3 regions of the Mycobacterium sp. NGS64 genome follow, and region 3 is predicted to be linked to each of the others. Evidence: riboswitches for the same ligand, from Rfam matches in the RefSeq annotation. Region 3 holds a riboswitch; each other region holds the start of a gene.
The links. Region 3 has a riboswitch for magnesium ahead of AC5Y4S_RS29670 (PPE family protein). Riboswitches for the same ligand answer to the same signal wherever they lie in the genome.
Positions count from the first base shown of each region.

Region 1 (6,989 bases), on a different contig from region 3:
GCTCACCCACTGGATCCGTGCCGGCCACGGACCGTCGGGGGGCGGTATCAACCTGGGCGGCAAGCACTTTCACCACTACAACATCGGTATCGCGATGCTGGCGACGGTGGCCGGCGTGGGTTTGCGCGGGACCGAAAGGCAGCGACGACACCCCGCGGCGGCGGTCGCATACGGTGCCGCGAACGCGATGATCGTCGACGAGCTGGCCCTGCTGCTGGACCTCAAGGACGTGTACTGGGCACGGGAGGGCCGCGAGAGCGTCGACGTCGCGGTCGGGCTCATCGCCACCGGCGCGACCGTCGTGGCCGGCATGCCGTTCTGGCCGCACGCCCACCGCGCGCTCCGAGCCCGCTAGCGATTCGCGGCAAGCGAAAGGGCGAGACCGGCTCTCCTCCGGTCTCGCCCTGCGCCCGCCGTCACTTCTTGCCCGGGATCACCTGCGGGTGGAGCGGCTGCTGCTGAACCGGCTGCGGGTGGACCGGCTGCTGCTGAATCGGCTGCGGGTGAATGGGTTGCTGCTGGATCGGATGCTGCTGGCAGGCCAAGCACTCGATCGGTCCGTGGCCACCACCTTGCTGCTGACCACCACCTTGCTGCTGGCCGCCCCCTTGCTGCTGACCGCCCTGCTGCTGGCCACCGCCCTGCTGCTGGCCACCGCCTTGCTGCTGGCCGCCGCCCTGCTGCTGTCCGCCGCCACTCGGGTGATCGCCATCATGGTCCGACGGCACCGGAACGGGTATGGGCACGGGCACCACCACCGGCGGGATGTTCACCGTCACGTTCGGCGGTGGCGGCGGGGTGCCGGGGTCGGCCGGCGCGTCGGGCGGGGTGCCCGGGTCGGCGGGCGGCGCCGCGACGACCGGCGCGGGGGCGTTCCACACCGGCGCGCCGCCACCGCTGACCGGACCGCTCGGCAATTGCGCGGCGTCGGGCGGCGTGACGAGGGACGGCGGGGCCGGCGCCACGGGCGGCGGCGCGACCGCGGCGGCGGACTGTGGCGAAATCGGACTGACATTGGAATTCGGGACGACGACGGCCGGCTTCTCCTGCTTAGAGCCCGTCCCGTCGATGAGCATCATGCCCAGCCCGCCGACCACTCCTAGCCCGGCGATCACCGCCGCGGCGATCAGGACGGTCGTGGCCCGCGAGCGCGGCTGCTCGGTCACCGTGGTGGGCGGGAAGTCCTCGAAGTTTGCGGGTTCCGACAGGGATCCGTCTTCGATCGAGGGGTCACCCAACGGGCTCGACGCCCACGCCTCGGCGACCGTGAGGTCCTCGTGCGGGATGGCGGCGAAGGTAGCGGACTGGAAGTCTTCGATGGTGCTCATGGTGCGTTCCTTAACTGTGGTCGCGGCCCCCGTTGGGCCGCCGTCACAGGTAGGAGCAGCCAGCCCCGCCACGCCGGACACTTTTTTCGGAACTTTTTTCAGAAGTTTTTCGGCCCGCGCCGGCTCAGGCCTTACTGATGCTCACCCGCACGCCGTCGCCGATCTCCGAGCCGTCGGCGGGCTCGCCGAACTCGAAGCTGGTGGCGAGGATCTCCCCCGCGATCAGGTCGCGGTGCGTCTGCGCCCAGTCGGCCCGCTCGCCGGGCACCGACATCACCACGCTGATGCGGTCGGACACGTCGAGCCCCGTCGACTTGCGCAGTTCCTGCAGCTCGCGGATCCGGTCCTTGGCCCAGCCCTCGGCCTCCAGTTCCGGGGTCACCGTGCCGTCGAGGACCACCAGACCGGACCCGTCGGGCAGCGCCGCGGTGTAATCCGGGTCGGCGGCCACCAGCCGGGAGCTGTACTCGTCGGGCTGCAGCACCGCGGGACCCGCCGTCAGGGTGCCGTCGGGGTTGACGACGCCCTCGCCGGCCTTGACGGCCTTGATCGCCGCCTGCACGTCCTTACCCAGCCGCGGGCCGGCCACCCGCGCGTTGACCGTGAGCTCGAACCGGCCGTACGTGTCGATCGCGTCGGTCAGTTCGACCCGCTTGACGTTGAGCTCGTCGGCGATCAGGTCGACGAACGGCTCGAGCCGCTGCGGGTTCTCAACGGCCACGGTGAGTTTCGGCAGCGGCAGGCGCACCCGCAGCTTCTTGGCCTTGCGCAGCGACGACGCCGCCGAGCAGACTTCCCGGACCTGATCCATCGCCGCCACCAGGCCGGCGTCCGCGGGCAGCGCGTCCGCGTCCGGCCAATCGGTCAAATGCACCGAGCGCTCGAACGTCAGACCGCGCCAAATGATCTCGGTGACCGATGGCAGCAGCGGGGCGGCCAGCCGGGCGCTCACCTCCAGCACGGTGTGCAACGTGTCGATGGCATCGGTGTCTTCCTCCCAGAACCGCGAACGCGACCGTCGCACATACCAATTCGTCAGCGCCTCGGTGAACTGGCGCAGCTGTTCGCAGGCCCCCGAGATGTCGCAGACATCCATTGACTCGGTGAGGTCGTCGCGCAGCTCCGCCAGCTTGGCCAGGATGTAGCGATCCAGCACGTTGGCCGAATCCGTGTGCCAGTTCCCGACTTTCGGCGCGTAGAGGGCCAGGAAGCTGTACGCGTTCCACAACGGCAGCAGCACCTGGCGCACGCCTTCGCGGATGCCCTGTTCGGTGACGATCAGGTTGCCCCCGCGCAGGATCGGCGAGGCCATCAGGAACCACCGCATCGCGTCGGAGCCGTCGCGATCGAACACCTCCGAGACGTCGGGGTAGTTGCGCAGCGACTTGCTCATCTTTTGGCCGTCGGAGCCCAGCACGATGCCGTGCGCGACACACGTTTTGAAGGCCGGACGGTCGAACAGCGCGGTGGCCAGCACGTGCAGGGTGTAGAACCAGCCGCGCGTCTGGCCGATGTACTCGACGATGAAATCGCCCGGGTAGTGCCCGTCGAACCAGTCGCGGTTTTCGAACGGGTAATGCACCTGGGCATACGGCATCGAGCCCGAGTCGAACCACACGTCGAGCACGTCCGGGATGCGCCGCATCGTGCTGCGCCCGGTAGGATCGTCGGGGTTGGGCCGAGTCAGCTCGTCGATGTAGGGCCGGTGCAAGTTGGTGGGCCGCACCCCGAAGTCGCGTTCCAGCTCGTCGAGGCTGCCGTACACGTCGACGCGCGGGTAGGCCGGATCATCGGACTTCCACACCGGAATCGGGGTGCCCCAGTAGCGGTTTCGCGAGATCGACCAGTCCCGCGCGCCCTGCAGCCACTTGCCGAACTGGCCGTCCTTGACGTGTTCGGGGTACCAGGTGATCTGCTGGTTGAGTTCGACCATGCGGTCGCGGAATTCGGTGACGGCGACGAACCACGACGACACCGCCCGATAGATCAGCGGATTGCGGCACCGCCAGCAGTGCGGGTAGGGGTGCTCGTAGGTCTCGTGGCGGACCAGCACGGCGCCGTTGGCCGCCGCCGGACCGCTCTGGTTTTTCAGGTCGCGGATGATGTGCGGATTCGCGTCAAAAACGCGCTGCCCCTGGTAATCCGGGACGCTTGCGTCGAACCGGCCCTTGGAATCGACCGGGGTGACGGGCGCGATGCCGGCCGCCTCACAGGTCGCCATGTCGTCCTCGCCGTAGGCCGGCGCCATGTGCACGATTCCGGTGCCGTCCTCGGTGGTCACGAAGTCACCGGGCAGCACCCGAAATGCGTTGGGGGTGTCCATGAAATACGGGAACGGCGGAACGTAGCGCAAACCCAGCAGGTCCGCCCCCCGATAGGTACCCAGCACGTCAGGCTCTTCACCCAACTCCCGCGCGTACGCGGCCAGCCGCGCCTCCGCCAGCACGAAGCGGCGGCCGTCGGCCTCGACCGCCACGTAGGTCACCTCGGGGTTCACGGCCACCGCGAGGTTCGACGGCAGGGTCCACGGCGTCGTCGTCCACACCAACAGATAGGCGCCGTCGAGCTCACCCCCGGCCACCCTGAAACCGACGGTCAGGGCCGGGTCCTGGCGGCTCTGGTAGACGTCGTCGTCCATCCGCAATTCGTGGTTGGACAACGGGGTTTCGTCGCGCCAGCAGTACGGCAGCACGCGATAGCCCTCATACGCCAGGCCCTTGTCCCACAGCTGTTTGAACGCCCAGATCACCGACTCCATGTAGCTGGGGTCCAGGGTCTTGTAGTCGTTGTCGAAGTCGACCCAGCGGGCCTGGCGCGTCACGTACGCCCGCCACTCGTCGGTGTAGCGCAGCACCGATCCGCGGCAGGCGTCGTTGAACGCGGCGATCCCCATGTCGTCGATCTGGGACTTGTCGTTGATGCCGAGCTGGCGTTCGACTTCCAGTTCGGCGGGCAGCCCGTGCGTGTCCCAGCCGAACCGGCGCTCCACCTTGTAGCCGCGCATGGTGCGATACCGCGGCACGATGTCCTTGACGTACCCGGTGAGCAGGTGACCGTAGTGGGGCAGCCCGTTGGCGAACGGCGGCCCGTCGTAGAACACGTACTCCGGGGCGCCGTCGCGGCGGGCGATGCTGGCCCGGAAGGTGTCGTCACGCGCCCAGTAGTCGAGAACCTCGACTTCGAGCGCCGGAAAATCGGGCGCACCGCCGGCCAGCTTCGGGTACGCCTTGACGTCAGCGTTCTCGGTCACGATCTGTGTCGTCTCCTGTGGCCATCATGCTCAGGCCGGGGACGACGACGCGCAAGGTGCGCGAGCGCCGCGGTACCACCCCGCTTGCCGCGCTCTCACGCGACCGCTCGATGAGGGCTGTGACGGGCCTACCCGTTCGGTTCTACTGAGCCTGCCGGCCGTTCTTCCGAAGGCTCCCCGGTGATCGCCGGATCGATGCCAGTGTCTCGATTCTACTCAAACCCAGCACTCCAAGGGGCTACCTGGTCTCAGGGAAGACCTGCGGCCGGGTAGCCCCTTGGAGGCATTTAGGCCCGGACATCGAGCACGCCGACGCGCCACAGCGCGGCGTATACGTGACGCACGCCGATGGCCAAGAAGTGAGCGGCGCCGTCCACCAGCGGGTCGCTGATGACGATGGTCGTGCCCTCAGCCCGGCGCGTGGCCTTCTTGGGCGCGGGAGCCGGGGTCGTGTCGCGCACCACGGTCAGCTTGCGGGCGGGCGCGACGGTTACCACTTCGTCGTGCAGAACTGCGGTCATGATCGTCTCCTGACGGAACTCAAACGAACGTTGACTGGACTGACGTGTCCCATCCCGTTGTGGTTCCGATCCGAGAACGCTTGGCGGGTAAGCCGATTAGCGTTGCGGCGACTCAGCCGAGAACGTCGCGCTTCGGGTCGGATCGGGACGGAACACAGCCCGGACTTCGATCCGGACTATCGCTGGAACTCATTCGTCCCTCACCTCCTCGACGTCACGACGCGTGCGGTTGCCCGCGCGATCCACGCGCACCAAAAGGAGTACAGAAACCGGCGAACCGCCGGAGATCCGCACCCCTCTCGTCAGAGCTTTGGCACTACACGACGTGTCCGATCACTCGGAAGCCACCTGGGCTCAACCCTTAAGCCGGGAGGAGCTGTCCTGACCCGGGGCGTCTTTCGACGTTCGGGGTCAGTGGCCTGTATTCGTGTAGACGCCTCACCTAACGAGGTGCATACGCGACCGATCATGCATGACCGCCATGACACGGTCAATGTGATCTGTGCCGTGTGGCCGAATCTTTATGCAGTCATTACGCGGGCACTCAGGATTTAACAAGCTTCACCGGCGCTGCGCGGGCGTAGCCCGTCGAGCACCAGTGCCACCACGAAATCGGCCACCTGAGCAGCGGTGACGTTGTCGTCGGTGCTCAGCCGCCGTTGTGCCAGCTGGCCCACCAGCGCCGCAAGCGTGTACGCCACCATGCGTGGCGGGGCGCCGATCACCTCACCGCGCTCCTGGGCGGCGACGATGAAGCTTTCGATGTCGTCGATGAACCGCTCGTAGATCCCGCCGAGATGTTTTTCGAAGCGCTCGCCCAGCGCGCAGGGATCCCGCAGCAACAGTTTGACCGTCGCCTTGTCGGACTCGAAGAACTCCAGCGTCGCCCGCACCGCGACCCGAAGCGACTCCCACTGCCCGGCGTCCCCGGCCGGAGCCCCCAACGCCGCAGCGACATGGGCGCGCAGCGCGCCCTCCTCGGCCGCCATCAACGCGTGGAACAGCTCGTCCTTGGAGTCGAAGTACCAATAGACCGAGCCGTAGGCCAGGCCGGCCCGCTTCGCGATGTCGGCAATGGTCGTCGCATGAAAACCCTTGCGCGCGAACACTTCTTTGGCGGCCGACATGATCTGCTCGCGCCGTTGCGACTTGTCCTCGTCGCTGACCGCGCGGCGCCGGCGGGTCGCGCTGGTCACGTACCGACCAGGCCGTCGAGCCGGCCGATGGTGTCGATGAACTCCTCCACCATGTCGAGCACCACCGAGCGGACCGGGCGGACCCGGTCGAGCGAACCGACCACCTGGCCGACGAAGTACGTCGCCAGCTCACGCGCCTTGGAGTCCGGATTGGTCGCGGCCTGGTTGATGCGCACCTGAGAGCCGGTGACCAGCGCCGTCTGCAGCGGCATGCCGAGCGGATCGGGGGTGTCGGGCCGCTCCCACTCGTCGGTCCAGGCCGTGCGCAGCATCCGCGCCGGCTTCCCGGTCATCGACCGGGAGCGCACCGTGTCCGAGGAGCTGGCCGCCAAGAACTTCTCCTTGACCACGGGGACCGTCTCGGCCTCTTCGGTGGTCAGCCACACCGAGCCGCACCACACCCCTTCGGCCCCCAGCGCCAGGGCGGCGGCGACCTGGCGACCCCGCGCGATCCCGCCGGCCGCGAGAACCGGGACCGGCGACACGGCGTCCACCACCTCGGGGACCAGCACCATGGTCGCCACCTCGCCGGTGTGGCCGCCCGCCTCGGTGCCCTGCGCGACGATCAGGTCCACGCCCGCGGCCGCGTGCCGCCGCGCGTGTTGCGTGGTGCCCGCGAGCGCGGCCACCACGACGCCCCGGTCGTGGGCGCGCTGGACGAGGTCGGCGGGCGGCGGCCCGAGCGCGCTGGCGA
Region 1 covers NZ_JCALCI010000001.1:1,615,419-1,622,407, reverse strand. The annotation lists gene AC5Y4S_RS08015 (hypothetical protein) at 1-355, shown strand, start outside; gene AC5Y4S_RS08010 (hypothetical protein) at 417-1,328, opposite strand; gene ileS (isoleucine--tRNA ligase) at 1,453-4,578, opposite strand; gene AC5Y4S_RS08000 (Rv1535 family protein) at 4,866-5,099, opposite strand; M-box (ykoK) riboswitch at 5,387-5,556, opposite strand; gene AC5Y4S_RS07995 (TetR/AcrR family transcriptional regulator) at 5,651-6,295, opposite strand; gene AC5Y4S_RS07990 (NAD(P)H-dependent flavin oxidoreductase) at 6,292-6,989, opposite strand, start outside.
Region 1: linked by a shared signal. The riboswitch ahead of AC5Y4S_RS08000 (Rv1535 family protein) and the one ahead of AC5Y4S_RS29670 (PPE family protein) in region 3 are both predicted to bind magnesium.

Region 2 (6,989 bases), on a different contig from region 3:
CAGCTCCGAGTCGAGCCGGACGGCACCTTCGAGCTGTATATCGGCGGCCCGGAGCGCGGCCCGAACTGGCTGCCGACCACCGCGCAGTCGCGCAAGCTGTTCATCCGCCAGGGTTTCGACCGCTGGGACGAGCGTCCGGCCCGGATGCGGATCGAGCGCGTCGACATGACCTCGCCGAAGCCGCTGCCCACACCCGCCACCATGGTCGCGGCCATGCGCTGGGCGGGTGATTTCGTCACCGGGCTGATGAGCGACTGGCCCGAGTTCCCGTTCACCCACGGCGGCGTCGACGGTGAACATCCGAACCGGTTCCCTCGCCCGGACGCGTCCGACGCGGACGCCAAGCGCGGCCGCGCCGCCGCCAACATGTACTGGGAACTGGGCCCCGACGACGCCCTCATCGTCGAGTTCGACGCCCACGAGGGATTGTGGATGATCACGAACATGGGGGCCTACTTCACCAGCATGGACTTCCTCTACCGGCCGGTCAGCTACACCCCGAGCCGCGCATCGGTCGACGACGACGGCAAGGTCAGACTGATTCTGGCCCACCGGGACCCGGGCCTGCACAACTGGATCGACACCCAGGGATTCGAGCGTGGGAACCTCACCTACCGGCACATGCTCGCGGGTCAGCCCGCGACGCTGACGACCCGGCTCGTCAAACATGCCGACCTCGCGCGCGCGTTACCGCCGGAAACCGCGCGTGTCACCGGCGCCGAACGAACCGCGTTGATGTGGGAGCGCTTCAACGGGATCCGTAACCGATTTCCCCTCTGACGCGCCCTCGCACGCGCGTGTCTTTCCGGCTATCCGGGCTCCTGCGCAACTAGGCTGGCTGCGATCACGAGGAGGGGCAGCGACGTATCGGCATGGGCCAGGGCGCGTTAACGGCGGACACTGAACCGGGCGGGAAGAACCCCGCACCGGCGCGTTCTGCTCGTCGGCCGCGATGGGTCGCCCCGGTGCGCCGCGCCGGCCGGATCGCGATCTGGGATCAACCCGAACGGCGCAGCGGCATTCCGGCGTTGGACGGGCTTCGCGCGATCGCGGTCACGCTGGTGCTCGTCGGGCACGGCGGCATCCCCGGTGTCGCGGGCGGGTTCATCGGCGTCGACATCTTCTTCGTCCTCAGCGGCTTCCTGATCACCTCGCTGCTGCTCGACGAGCTCCAGCGCACCGGCCGAATTGAGCTGACCGGCTTCTGGATTCGGCGGGCACGACGGCTGCTGCCTGCCTTGGTGCTGATGGTGCTCACCGTGGGCGCGGCCCGCGAGCTCCTGCCGAGCCAGTCGCTCACCGGATTACGCGACGACGCGATCGCCGCGTTCCTGTGGGTCGCGAATTGGCGGTTCGTGGCCCAGAACACCGACTACTTCACCCAGGGCGCCCCGCCGTCGCCGCTGCAGCACACCTGGTCGCTCGGGGTGGAGGAGCAGTACTACTTCATCTGGCCGGTCCTGCTCATCGCGGTGACCCTGCTGTTGGCCGCGCGCGCCCGGCGGTACTTTCGGCGGGCCACCGTCGGCGGGGTGCGGTTCGCCACCTTCCTGATCGCCACCACCGGCGCGCTGGCCTCCGCGGCCCTCGCCATCGTCCTGGCCTCCGATTCGACGAGGGACCGAATCTATTTCGGCACCGACACCCGTGCGGAGGCGTTGCTCACCGGCGCCGCCGCGGCGGCACTGCTGGTGCGGGATTGGCCGTCGATGAACCGCGGCTGGTGCCTGATCCGCAGCCGGTGGGGACGGCGGGTCGCCCGCTTCTTGCCGCTGCTCGGCGTGGCCGGGCTGGCGGCGGCGACCCACTTCGCGTCGGGCCGCGCCGGTGAGTTTCGCCACGGTCTGCTGATCGGGGTCGCGGTCGCGTCCGTCCTCGTGGTCGCCCCGGTGGCGATGGAGCAGCGCGGCGCCATCGCCCGCATCCTGGCCCTGCGTCCCCTGGTGTGGCTGGGCGCCATCTCCTACGGCGTGTACCTGTGGCACTGGCCAATCTTCCTGGCCCTCAACGGTGAACGCACCGGATGGTCCGGCCTGCCGCTGTTCGGCGCGCGGTGCGCCGCCACGGTGGTGGTCGCCGCGGCGTCGTGGTGGCTGATCGAACAACCGATCCGCCGGTGGCGGCCGGCGCGGGTGCCGCTGTTGCCGCTCGCGGCGGCGACCGTGGCCAGCGCCGCCGCGGTGACGCTGTTGGTGGTCCCGGTGGGCACCGGGCCCGGCCTGCGCGAGGGCCTGCCCCCGGGGGTCTCGGCGGTGGCCGCGGTCTCGCCGTCCCCGCCGGGCGGTGGCCGCCCCGCGCCCCGCGATCCCCACCGGCCCTTCACCGTTTCGGTGTTCGGCGACTCGATCGGGTGGACCTGGATGCACTACCTGCCGCCGACACCCGGCTTCGCGTTCCTCGACCACACCGTCATCGGCTGCAGCCTGGTGCGCGGCACGCCGTATCGGTACATCGGCCAAACCCTTGAGCAGCGGCCCGAATGCGACGGCTGGCCCATCAGGTGGTCGGCGCAGCTCGGCCAGGATCAGCCCGACGTCGCGCTCTTGATCATCGGCCGGTGGGAGACGGTCGATCGGGTCAACGAGGGGCAATGGACGCATATCGGCGATCCGACCTTCGACGCCTACCTCAACGGTGAGTTGCAGCGAGCGCTGAACATCCTGAGTGCCAACGGTGTTCGTGTGGTGGTGGCGACCGTGCCCTACAGCCGGGGCGGTGAGAAGCCGGACGGCCGGCTGTATCCGGAGGACCAGCCCGACCGGGTCAACCTCTGGAATGCCATGCTGCGCAAGACGATCGCCCAGCACACCGGCGTCCAAATCCTCGACCTCAACAAAAAGCTGTGCCCGGACGGCGTTTACACGACCAAGGTCGACGGCATCAAGGTGCGCAGCGACGGCGTCCATCTCACCCCCGAAGGGGTGAAATGGCTGACGCCCTGGTTAGAGGAATCCCTGCGCTAGGCCCTTAATCGCCGGTGCGGCAGCTGATTTCCATGCTGTCGCTTTCCCGGACCAGGAAGTTGAAGCTGACGTAGCCGTTGTCCGGGTCCCGCACCCGGTCGAGGTAGGGCTGGGTGTCCGCGGCGCTGGCGTTGTCGGCGACGATCAGCGCGCCGGTGGACAGGCGCGGTTCGAGTAGCTCGATCACCGGGAGGTAGAGGTCCTTCCACCCGTCCAGCAGGACGAAATCGACCGAACTGTCGAGCTTGTCCAGCGTGGTCAGCGCGTCTCCCTCGAGAATGGTGATCACGTCGTCCAGGCCGGTCTCGGCGAAGGTCTGCTTGGCGGCGGCGATCTTGCTGGCGCTGAGCTCGGTGGTCACCACCCGGCCGGTGCCGTTGTCGCGTACCGCCGCGGCCAGGTGAACCGCGGAGATTCCGAAGGACATGCCGAACTCGACGACCGTGGCCGGCCGGGTCGCCCGCACCAGCGCGTAGAGCAGGCGGCCGGATTCCGGTGTGACCGGGATGTAAAACTCGCTCATCGCGTCGGCGCGCTCCTGCGCGCTCATCGGCCGGTCGAAATCGCCGACCCTTTCCCGCAACCGCGACATTTGATTTTTCGTTTCGGTGTACATCCGGTCGAGCACCGTCGCGACCTTGGGCGCCTGCAAAGTATTAGCCATGGTTTCGAGCGTAGTCGCGACGGTCGATGGGTCTTGGGTTAACAGAAACCAACGTGATGGTTGCGTAAAGTAATTTGACGCCCATTGGGTCGCGGTGCAAGATGGACGGGCAAGCACCTCGGTAGGTGAGGCGTCTGCACGGATACAGGCCACTGACCCCGAACGTCGAGAGACGCCCCGGGTCAGGACAGCTCTTCCCGGACCCAAGGGTTGAGCCCAAGTGGCTTCCGGAACCATCGGATACGCCGTGCAGTGCCGAAGCTCCGACGAGAGGGGTGCGACCGGTGGTTTTCCGCCGGTCATTTCGCCTCTTCCGTTCAGGTGAATGTGACGACACCCGCGTGTGTCCCGGCCGTGAGGAGGTGAGGGCGAGATGAGTCCCGGCGACAGTCCGTATCCCAATTCCGTCTTGTCCCGATCCGGTTCCGGCGTCCTATTCGCCGCCTGATTTCCTCGGGTCCCCTATACCGCTGCGCAGCAAGCGCATTGCGGGCGCCTAGGGCCATGCCAGGAGCCGATCGGACCTCCCGACAGGAGACGATCATGGCTTTTGTTGTTGCACACCGCCTTACCGGTCTGCAGCGGGGACGCGGCCGGTCGATGCTGCGAATCGGCCGACTCTTGGTCGGCAAGCTGCACGCGCGCAGCACGCTGACTCCGCAGGAGCGGGCCAACCTCTACGTGTCGCGGATGCCGATCGCGGTCATCTCGGCCTCGCTGGGCGGGCATCCGCCGGACAACAACCGGCGATGATTCGCTAACCCGACCCCGAACCTGTTCGGAGATAGCGAGGATTCGATGACGTCGATCTCGACCGAGCCCCGCGGCGACCTGAGTACGTCCGAGGCGCCAAGCCAAGCCGTGCTGGATTCGGCGCACGCCGGCGACATCGTCGGCGCGTTCGGTCGCATCAACCGGGACGCCGCACACCCGGCTACCGGTGGCCGCTGGCGGCGGCTGCGGACCCTGATGGTCATCACCGGTCCCGGACTGATCGTGATGGTCGGGGACAACGATGCCGGCGGCGTCGCGACGTACGCGCAGGCGGGGCAGAACTACGGGATGGGGCTGCTGTGGACGCTGGCACTGCTGATCCCCGTGCTGTACGTGAACCAGGAGATGGTGCTGCGGCTGGGCGCGGTCACCCGGGTCGGCCACGCGCGGCTGATCTTCGAGCGGTTCGGCAAGTTCTGGGGCGCCTTCAGCGTCGGTGATCTGCTGATCCTCAACGCGTTGACGATCGTCACCGAATTCATCGGAGTATCACTGGCACTCGGGTTCTTGGGCTGCCCCAAGGCGATCGCGATCCCGGCCGCCGCGGTGTTGCTGTTCGCCGTGGTGGCCGGGGGGTCGTTCCGCCGCTGGGAGGGCCTGATGTTCCTGCTGATCGCGGTGAACGTGCTCATCATTCCGATGGTGTTGATGGCGCATCCCACGCTGAAAGGAACGGCGGGCGGGCTGGTGCCGCAGTTCCCGGGCGGGCTCAACTCCACCGTGCTGCTGCTCGTCGTCGCGATCGTGGGCACCACGGTCGCACCGTGGCAGCTGTTCTTTCAGCAGTCCAATGTGGTGGACAAGCGCATCACGACCCGCTGGATCGCTTATGCCCGAGCCGATCTGATCATCGGGATCGTCGTCGTCATGGTCGGCGCGACGGCCCTGATGGCGGTGACCGCGTTCGGGTTGGCCGGCACCGCCGACGTCGGCGGCTTCACCGACGCAGGTGCGGTGGCCGCCGGCCTGGCCCGGCACCTCGGCGGGACGGTGGGCGCGCTGTTCGCGATCATCCTGCTGGATGCGTCCTTGATCGGCGCCAACGCGATCGGGCTGGCCACCACGTATGCCGTCGGTGACGCGTTGGGCAAGCGGCACTCGCTGCATTGGAAGGTCAGCGAGGCTCCGCTGTTTTATGGCGGGTACGCCGTGTTGCTGGCGGTGTCCGCCGCGGTCGCGTTCAGCCCGGACCACGTCCTGGGCCTGGTGACCCAGGGCGTGCAGGCCCTCGCGGGCGTCCTGCTGCCCTCGGCGACGGTGTTCCTGGTCCTGCTCTGCAACGACCGGGCGGTGCTGGGGCCGTGGGTAAACACGGTGCGGCAGAACATCATCGCGTGGGCCGTCGTGTGGTGTCTGGTGGTCTTGTCGCTTGCGCTGACGGCGACGACCTTCTTCCCGGGCCTGTCCACGGGCACCATCGAGGCCGGTCTCGCGGTCGGTGCGGCGATCGGGATCGTGGGCGGGGCCGTCGCGATCGTCACCGGCCGGCGGCACCGCGACCGGCGGGACGCGGAAGCCGTCGCGGGGACGCTCGGCGGTGGCGTGGATCCCGAAGAGGTGGACGAACTCGACGACGCGCCGCTCCTCACGCGCGCCGAGCGGCGGGCCGTGCGCCGGCAGGACCGGGCGCGTTGGCAGACCCCCAACCTCGCCATGCTGGACCGGCCGGTCATGTCGCCGATCCGGCGGGCCGGGCTGTTGACCCTGCGGGGCTATCTGGTCGTGGCCGTCGTGTTCGTGATCATCAAGATCGTGCAGGCCGGCATAGTCGGGCCGGCCACGTCGCTCTGAATCAACCGTTCGGCAGCAGCACGATTTTGCCGCGGGTGTGCCGCTTTTCGAGTTCCTCGAAGGCGTCGGCGACGTGGTCCAGCGGGTAGGTGCCGGCGACCTCGAAATCGATGGCGCCGGTAGCGATCAGGTCGGCCATCTCGGCGAGCACTTCCGGCGTCGACGCGTCCACACTGCCCTCGGTCTTGGCGCCCACCTCGCCGGCCTTCTGGAACGAGATGATGGTCTCGATCCGATCGGGCGCGACGCCGAGATCCACGGCGAGCTGGACATACTCGGGGCCGAACAGATCGATGAACGCGTCGATCCCGCCGGGCGCCGCCTCTCGCAGCCGGTCGGCCAGGCCGTCCCCGTACTCGACCGGGGTGACGCCGTGGGCGCGCAGCCAGTCGGCGTTGCCCGGCCCGGCGATGCCCAGCACCACCGCCTTGCGCAGGACCAACAGCTGCACGACGAGGCTGCCGACCCCGCCCGCCGCCGCCGAAACGGCGACCGTCTCGCCCGGTTTGGGGTCGACGGCGCGAACGGCGGCGTAGGCCGTCACGCCGACCACATACAGCGAACCCGCTACCTCCCAACTCAATTCGGGAGGCTTGCGAATCAGTTGATCAACCGGGACGGCGGTATGCGTGGCGTGGCTGGAGCGGCGGAAGCTGAACCCCAGGACTTCGTCGCCGACGGAAAACGCCGTCACTCCCGGCCCCACGGCGGTCACCACCCCCGCAAGGTCGCTGCCCTCGCCGGACGGAAAAGTGGCGGGGAACATGTCATGCATCGCACCGCTTCGGATGGCGGCC
Region 2 covers NZ_JCALCI010000003.1:635,562-642,550, reverse strand. The annotation lists gene AC5Y4S_RS16945 (DUF1214 domain-containing protein) at 1-780, shown strand, start outside; gene AC5Y4S_RS16940 (acyltransferase family protein) at 873-2,963, shown strand; gene AC5Y4S_RS16935 (O-methyltransferase) at 2,968-3,627, opposite strand; M-box (ykoK) riboswitch at 3,738-3,909, shown strand; gene AC5Y4S_RS16930 (hypothetical protein) at 4,171-4,380, shown strand; gene AC5Y4S_RS16925 (NRAMP family divalent metal transporter) at 4,426-6,192, shown strand; gene AC5Y4S_RS16920 (NADP-dependent oxidoreductase) at 6,194-6,989, opposite strand, start outside.
Region 2: linked by a shared signal. The riboswitch ahead of AC5Y4S_RS16930 (hypothetical protein) and the one ahead of AC5Y4S_RS29670 (PPE family protein) in region 3 are both predicted to bind magnesium.

Region 3 (6,989 bases):
CCCGCCGACACCGCGTTAAACAGGGTGCCGCGGCCGAAGCCCAGCGCCCCCAGCCCCGCCCCCAGGGCGTCCTTCGGGAGCGCTCCGTATCCCACGGGCGGTGCGAACTTCAAAAACTGCGACACGGGGAAGTTGATCAGCAGCCCGATGTCGTTGAATCCCGTGGTAAAGCCGAGCGGGACCTTGATGGCGTTGTAGAGGTTGCCGTAGAGGGTGCCCGTGCCGGATCCGAACAACGAGTTCAACAGCCCGTTCATAGTGTCCGTGTAGTCGGTGGCCAGGTTCGACAGCCCCTGCAGGATAGGGTTGGTGCTGGTGAGCGGGTTAGCCGCTGCCGACAAAAGGTTCCCTACGGTCCCCGCCGGGGTGGCGGCGGCCTGGGTCACCGCGGCCGCTTGGGTCGCCGTGCCCGCGGTGTTGGTCGTCTGCGGCGGCTCGTTGAACGGCGTCACGTTGGCGGCGGTCGCCGACGAAACGAGGTAGTTGTCCATCGCCACGGCGTCTTGCGCCCACATCTCGGCGTACTGGATTTCGGTGGCGGCGATCGCCGGGGTGTTCTGCCCGAAGACGTTGGTTGCCACGAGCGACGCCAGTTGGCTGCGGTTGGCAGCGATCTCCGCCGGCGGCACGTGCGCGGCGAAGGCTGTCTCGTAGGCGGTTGCGGCAGCGGTGGCCTGCATCGCCGCTTCGGCGGCCTGCGCCGCGGTGCCCTGCATCCAGGCCAGGTACGGCGTAACCGCGGCCGCCATGTTGACCGATGACGGACCCACCCACGATCCGCTGGTCAGGCTGTCGACCACCGAGGAATACGAGGACACCGTGGACTGCAATTCGCTCGCCAGCCCATCCCAGGCCGCGGCGGCCGCCCGCAGCGACCCCGCTCCGGGCCCGGCGTACATCCGGCCCGAGTTGAACTCAGGCGGAAAAGCTCCGTAAAACATCGTCTATACCCCTTGCCTGCTCGTCTGCGCCCGGGTGGACGGTGCTGCTGCGTTGATTTCGGTCACTGCCGTCACTCCTCTACCACCGGAATGACGATGATGGTGGCGGCGGCAGGGTCGGCCTCGATGACACCGCCCAGTGAGCCGAGCGCCGCACTACCGCTGCCCCCGGACTGGAATGCGGCGGCCCCGACGGCGCGACCGGCCAGGCTCGACAGCGCCATCTGGCCGAAGACCCCCTCCTCGCCCGTGAGCGAGGCCGCCGGCGCGGCAGCGAGGTTCGTCGGCAAAACCGACGCCAGTGTCTTGATCGCCGGCGCGGCCTCGGTCCAGCCCTGAGGCACCGACATCCCCCCGACCAGAGCGGCCTTGCCCATCGAGCCCCCGACGGCCGAGCTGAGCATCGGCTTCACGGCGCTGGCCCCCTGGGTCAGCGGCGCCAGCGCCCCGGTGATGGCCTTGGGACCTGCAAGGTAAGCGGCGGCACTCTGTCCGTTCTGGCCCCACGCGTACGCCTGCCCGAAGGATAGGAATGGACCGCCGGGTATGGAGGCCAAGCCTTGCAGGGAGTAGGGCCCGGAGGCGATGGTGCTCATGATGTTGTTCCAGGCGGTGAGGTCGCCCGATAGGCCCGTCGGCAGCGTCGGCAGGGTTGCCAGCTGCGGCAGGTTCAGTCCCGACAGCAGGTTTCCCGTCGTCGCCGTTGGCGCCGTGGGCGATGTGACGGTCGTCGCCAGGTTTTGTAGGAAAGTCGGCACATAGCTGATGAATTGGGACAGCTGTGTGCCAATTGACGCCGCTGGCGTGCTGGTGGATTGAGAGACCGCGGCCGCTTGCGCGGCCGGTGCGGCTTCGCTGGTGGTCTGCGGCGGCTCGGTAAACGGCGTCAGCGTTGATGCCGTCGCCGACGAGGCGGCGTAGGCGTACATGGCGGCGGCGTCCTGGGCCCACATCTCGGCATATTGGGCTTCGGTGGCCGCGATTGCCGGGGTGTTCTGGCCCAGGAAGTTGGTGGCGATCAGCGCCATCAGCAGGGCACGATTGGCGGCGATCACCGGTGGCGGCACCGTGGCTGCGAAGGCGGTTTCGTAGGCGCCGGCGGCGATCTTGGCCTGGCTGGCGGCCTCCTCTGCCTGCGCGCCGGTCGCGCTCATCCACGCCACATAGGGAGCCGCCGCGGCCGCCATGGCGATCGAGGAAGGCCCCGTCCACGGCCCGGTGGCGAGGCTCTCGATCGTCGCGCCGTACGAGGCGGCGGTCGACTGCAGTTCCGTCGCCAACTCATCCCAGGCGGCCGAGGCCGCCAGCATGGGCCCCGACCCCGCGCCGACATACATCCGCCCCGAGTTGATCTCCGGTGGTAGCGCCCCGAAATCCAACATCTACTTACTCCGCTCCCCTTGAGTGGCCGCCATGGTAGGCGCGGCTTTCCGGCCCGTCCGCAACCGCGCGGCAGCTCTAATGGAATCCATGGAATCCGCTGCCGAATTCACGCATTGATTGGACGTGTATGAGGACGACAGGGTTCCACACTCCTAATCAAGATGTGTCAGCGGCGGCGGTCCGCCCCGCGTTCAGGCGGCGCTGCCTAATGTAGCGATCATCGTGATTGGAACGTATTCGTGGCGCGTTCCAGGGATGTAATAGTAAAGTAAACGACAAGTGTCACCGCTCGAATATGCCTGTGAGAATGCTGCTGGTCAGCTAACACATGCCGCCGCAAAAGACGTTGTCCAGGTTATCCGTAGCCGATTCCCAGCAACCGGCCAGAAATGGGACTTAAGCTCGCCGTGCCTTTGGCGCAAAAGACTGGCCGACCGGCGAGTGCCGGTCGTTAACCGTTGCTAACCGGGCCCAATAAATTAAGGCGCCCGCGTCCACCGTTATTGCACACGGTCAAGCAATTAACATATTCGACACGCATAAACTCTCTTAATGCCGATAGTTCTCGAGTTCGCCAGCGCTTATCGCGGGGGTTGGCTCGAGCGCTCACCGTGATTCTTGTGAAATTCAATTAATCGCAGGTCGGGCCGACGGCGCCGTCGGCGTTCGCCAGGTTGCTCTGGGCCGTCCGCATCCTTTGCCCGCGCCCGTTCGCCTCGGCCCTGGCATCCTCAGCGACTCCTTCGCCAAATGGATAGTTCTTCGTCATCTGGTGCTCCCCTGAATTTCACCTAGCGTACGCATTCGCCGCTGGTGGAACGCTGATTTGCTGCTGGAAGTTTGCTGTGAGCCGGATGCGGCCGATTTGCGGTGCTCATTGCCCCGGACACGCGCCTAGTAGGCATGATCGCGAGGTTGCGGAACGCTCAATCCGCGCGAGTAACCGTTGTGAGGTGAGCGCTAGCCGGCCGCCGGGGGTCGCGCGACGAAGGTGGGACGGAAGCCGTATTGCGGCACGGCGCGCCCGTAGGGTTGCGCACCCGCGGCCCCGATCGGCATCCCGGGCATGCCGGCCGCCATGGCCGGGGGTGCCACCATGGGCGTCCCGCCGAGCGACGAGGCCAGCGGGCCGGCCAGTGGCGCGGGCGCGGTCCAGCTCGGCGGCACCGACATCGCACCGATCATCGGCGCGTGGCCGACGCCGGCCGCGACGGCATTGCCGACGCCCTCGACGGCAGGACCCGCCGCCGCCTCACCGATCGCGTCGCCGACCGCTTGGCCCGCCGCGTCCGCCGCGTCGCCTGCGGCGGCCCCCTGGCCCAGCAGGCCCAGGAATGGGGCCAGCGTGTTGCTGGGCATGTAGAACCCGGACGAGAAGGCGGTGTTCCAGATGTTGGCGTTGGGTCCCCACTGTGCCCAAAGGCCGTCCAGCGTGGCGGATCCCGACCCGGATCCGGTCAACAGCCCGACGATCTCCGACGCCGGCGTCTGCGACGACGCCGGCGACGCCAGCCCCTGCAGCGCGGAGGGCAGCGCGGACATCAGCTGTGCCAGCGTGCCCTGTTGAGCCCCGGCCGGAGTGGCGATGGCCTGGGCCACCGCGGCCGACTGCGCGTCCGGCCCACCGGGGCTGGTGGTCTGCTGCGGCTCGCTGAACTGGCTGAGCTGGGCGGCGACCGCCGACGAGGCGGCGTAGCCGTACATCGCGGCCGCGTCTTGGGCCCACATTTCGGCGTACTGGGCCTCCGTCGCCGCGATCGCCGGGGTGTTCTGACCGAGGATGTTGGTGGCGATCAGCGCCATCAGCTGGGCGCGGTTGGCCGCGATGACGGGCGGCGGCACGGTCTCGGCGAACGCGGCCTCGGCCTGTGCGGCGGTCTGCTCGGCCTGCTCGGCCGTCGTGCCCAGCCAGGCCGCATACGGCGCGGCGGCGGCGGCCATCGCCACCGACGCCGGGCCGTGCCATTCTTCACCGGTCAGCGCGGTCAGCACCGCGCCGTAAGACATTGCGGTGGAGCGCAATTCGGCGGCGAGCCCATGCCAAGCCGACGCGGCGGCGAGCATCGGGCCCGAGCCCGGCCCAGAGTACATCTTGCCGGAGTTGACTTCCGGTGGGAGCAGTGCGAAATCGAGTGCAGCGGTCATCGTTGGCCCCTTCCCCTACGGGCCGCGCGGGTGGCGTGGTTGCTGAATTGTGTTGTGGCTACGGCGAAGTCCGCCGGAGGTGCGAAGACAAGCGACATCGGACTACTCCTCGCGGAAAGAGGGTGACCCGTGCCGGCCGGCAATTATGGCTGGTTTCAGCGCAATTCACGGACGCGTTCCGCTAGGCGGACGCGCCTCTAGGAGGCCTGTCGGGGTTAGCCGTTCAGACGGTCAGAAAGGGGCCGGGGCCGGATCGAACCGAAATGGTCGATTTGGAATACGGACTATCGTCGAGACTCATTTCGCTCTCACCTCCTCACAGCCTGGGCACACGGGGATGCCGTTATCTCGCACACCGGGGAGAAGGGCCCGGGCTGAAACTCCCGGAGACCGCACCCCTCTCGTCAGAGCTTTGGCACCACACGGCGTATCCGATTCACCTGAGCCGGAAGCCACTTGGGCTCAACCCTTAAGCCGGGAAGAGCTGTCCTGACCCTGGGCGTCTTTCGACGTTCGAGGTCAGTGGCCTGTATCCGTGCAGACGCCTCACCTAGCGAGGTGCTTGCACAGGCCATCGTGGCACCCGGACGGTAGATCAGTCAAACCAACTGCCACACGCTCGCAACAAGCCCGTTGTCACCCGGCGGCCGGGGGACGCGGCATCACGGTCACGCGGAAGCCGTAGCGGGGGCCGTGGCCGTAGCCACCTCCGGCCGTGGCGGCGGGCATGCCCGGCATTCCGGGAATGGGCCCCGGGCCGGCCTGCGGCGCGCCGGCGCCCGGGCCGACGGCGTTGGTCCAGCCACCCCCGGCGAACGTCGCCCCGGCGTGGTTCTCCACCTGGGCGGCCACCGTCCAGGCCTGCGGCACGGACAACCGACCGACCAGCGCCGCCTGATTCGTGCCGCCCGAAATCGCTCCGCTCAGGTCGCCCGCTATGCCTGCCGGGGCGGCCCCGGGCGTCAACAGCGGCAACCATCCCGGGTTCCCGGCGCCGGCGCCCATCGGTGGCAGCGCGGTGGCCCCGGGCGTCGCGGAGACCGCCAGCGCGTTGATGTCCGACATCCCGGCCGTGACCGCCGGTTCGATGATGGCGGGGCTCACGTAGCCGGCGGAGACGAATCCGTTGACGAACGACGAGTTCAAGAAGGTCCCGATCGCGTTGCCGTCCGCCCCATCCAGGAAATTCAGGATGCCGTCGAGCAGCCCCTGGCCCGGGATGGCCGCAGCGGGGTTCGCGACCGTCGACAGCGGTGACGAGAACCCTTGCAGCGCAGTCGGTATCGCGGACATCAGTTGGTCCACCGTCTGGCTGCCGGTGCCCGCCGCTGTGCCCGTGGCCTGCGTGACGGCCGAGGCCTGGGCGGCCGACCCGGCCGGATTGGTGGTCTGGACCGGTGGGTCGAACGGCGTCAGCGTCGAGGCCGCCGCCGAGCTCCCGGCGTAGCCGTACATCGCCGCCGCGTCCTGGGCCCACATCTCGCCGTACTGGGCCTCGGTGGCCGCGATCGCGGGGGTGTTCTGCCCGAGGAAGTTGGTCGCAACCAGCGCCGCGAGCAGGGCCCGGTTGGCCGCGACCTCGGCCGGGGGCACCGTCATGGCAAACGCCGCCTCGTAGGCCGCCGCCGCGGCCGATGCCTGGGCGGACGCCTGCTGGGCGAGCGCCCCGGTGCTGGTCATCCACTGGACATACGGCGCCGCGGCGGCGCCCATCGAGGCGGAGGCCGGCCCCATCCACGACTCGCTCGTCAGCCCGGTGATGACCGAGTCGTACGAGGCCGCGGTCGAACCGAGCTCCGCACCGAGCGCGGCCCAGGCCGTCGCGGCCGCCATCATCGGCGCCGAGCCCGGTCCGGCATACATCCGGGCGGAGTTGACTTCTGGTGGTAGTGCTCCGAAATCCATTGCCGCCACCCCCCTTAACCGGCCGTCACGGTCTCGGTGGCCTGCATGGCTGCGTTGCGTAGTGATTTCCGTTGTGTTACAAAGAAATACATCGGACTTCTCCTTTGAGAGCGGATAGTCCGACCCGGCTGCGGGCAGGCGGCCGCCGTGCTATGTCGGGTGTTGCCGATTCAAACGGCGGCCAGCGCGCCACGACCGGATCGGAAAGAAACGGTCGTTGTTCTCATGCGTTAAAGGTCAATTCGGCCAGTACGCCCACCTCCCGTCGTGGCCAGGGCGCTCACGGAAGTGCGCCATGGTTGCCCGAATCGGGACGAGACCCCCGGCGAAACCATGCGTGGGGCAAAAGCCGCCTGTTTCTAGGCGTCTTGCGACGAATGACCTAAATCCCCTTCTTAAGGCCCATTTCCGCGGGGAAACTGTGCTCGGCGATGAGCATTGAGGATCATGGTGGCACCGGTGCCGACGCCCGGCAATGCGAACCGCTCATCCACTGGAAATTAATAGAAAGCTCATAGAACCCGACGGCGGTCCCGGACCGCCGCGGGAATCGAAATCTGCGCGGGCGCCACCGAAAGCAATTGCGGCCGTTTGCCAGTCGGAACTGCCCGAGCG
Region 3 covers NZ_JCALCI010000023.1:6,561-13,549, forward strand. The annotation lists gene AC5Y4S_RS29660 (PPE family protein) at 1-941, opposite strand, end outside; gene AC5Y4S_RS29665 (PPE family protein) at 1,013-2,323, opposite strand; gene AC5Y4S_RS29670 (PPE family protein) at 3,285-4,469, opposite strand; M-box (ykoK) riboswitch at 4,859-5,034, opposite strand; gene AC5Y4S_RS29675 (PPE family protein) at 5,106-6,374, opposite strand.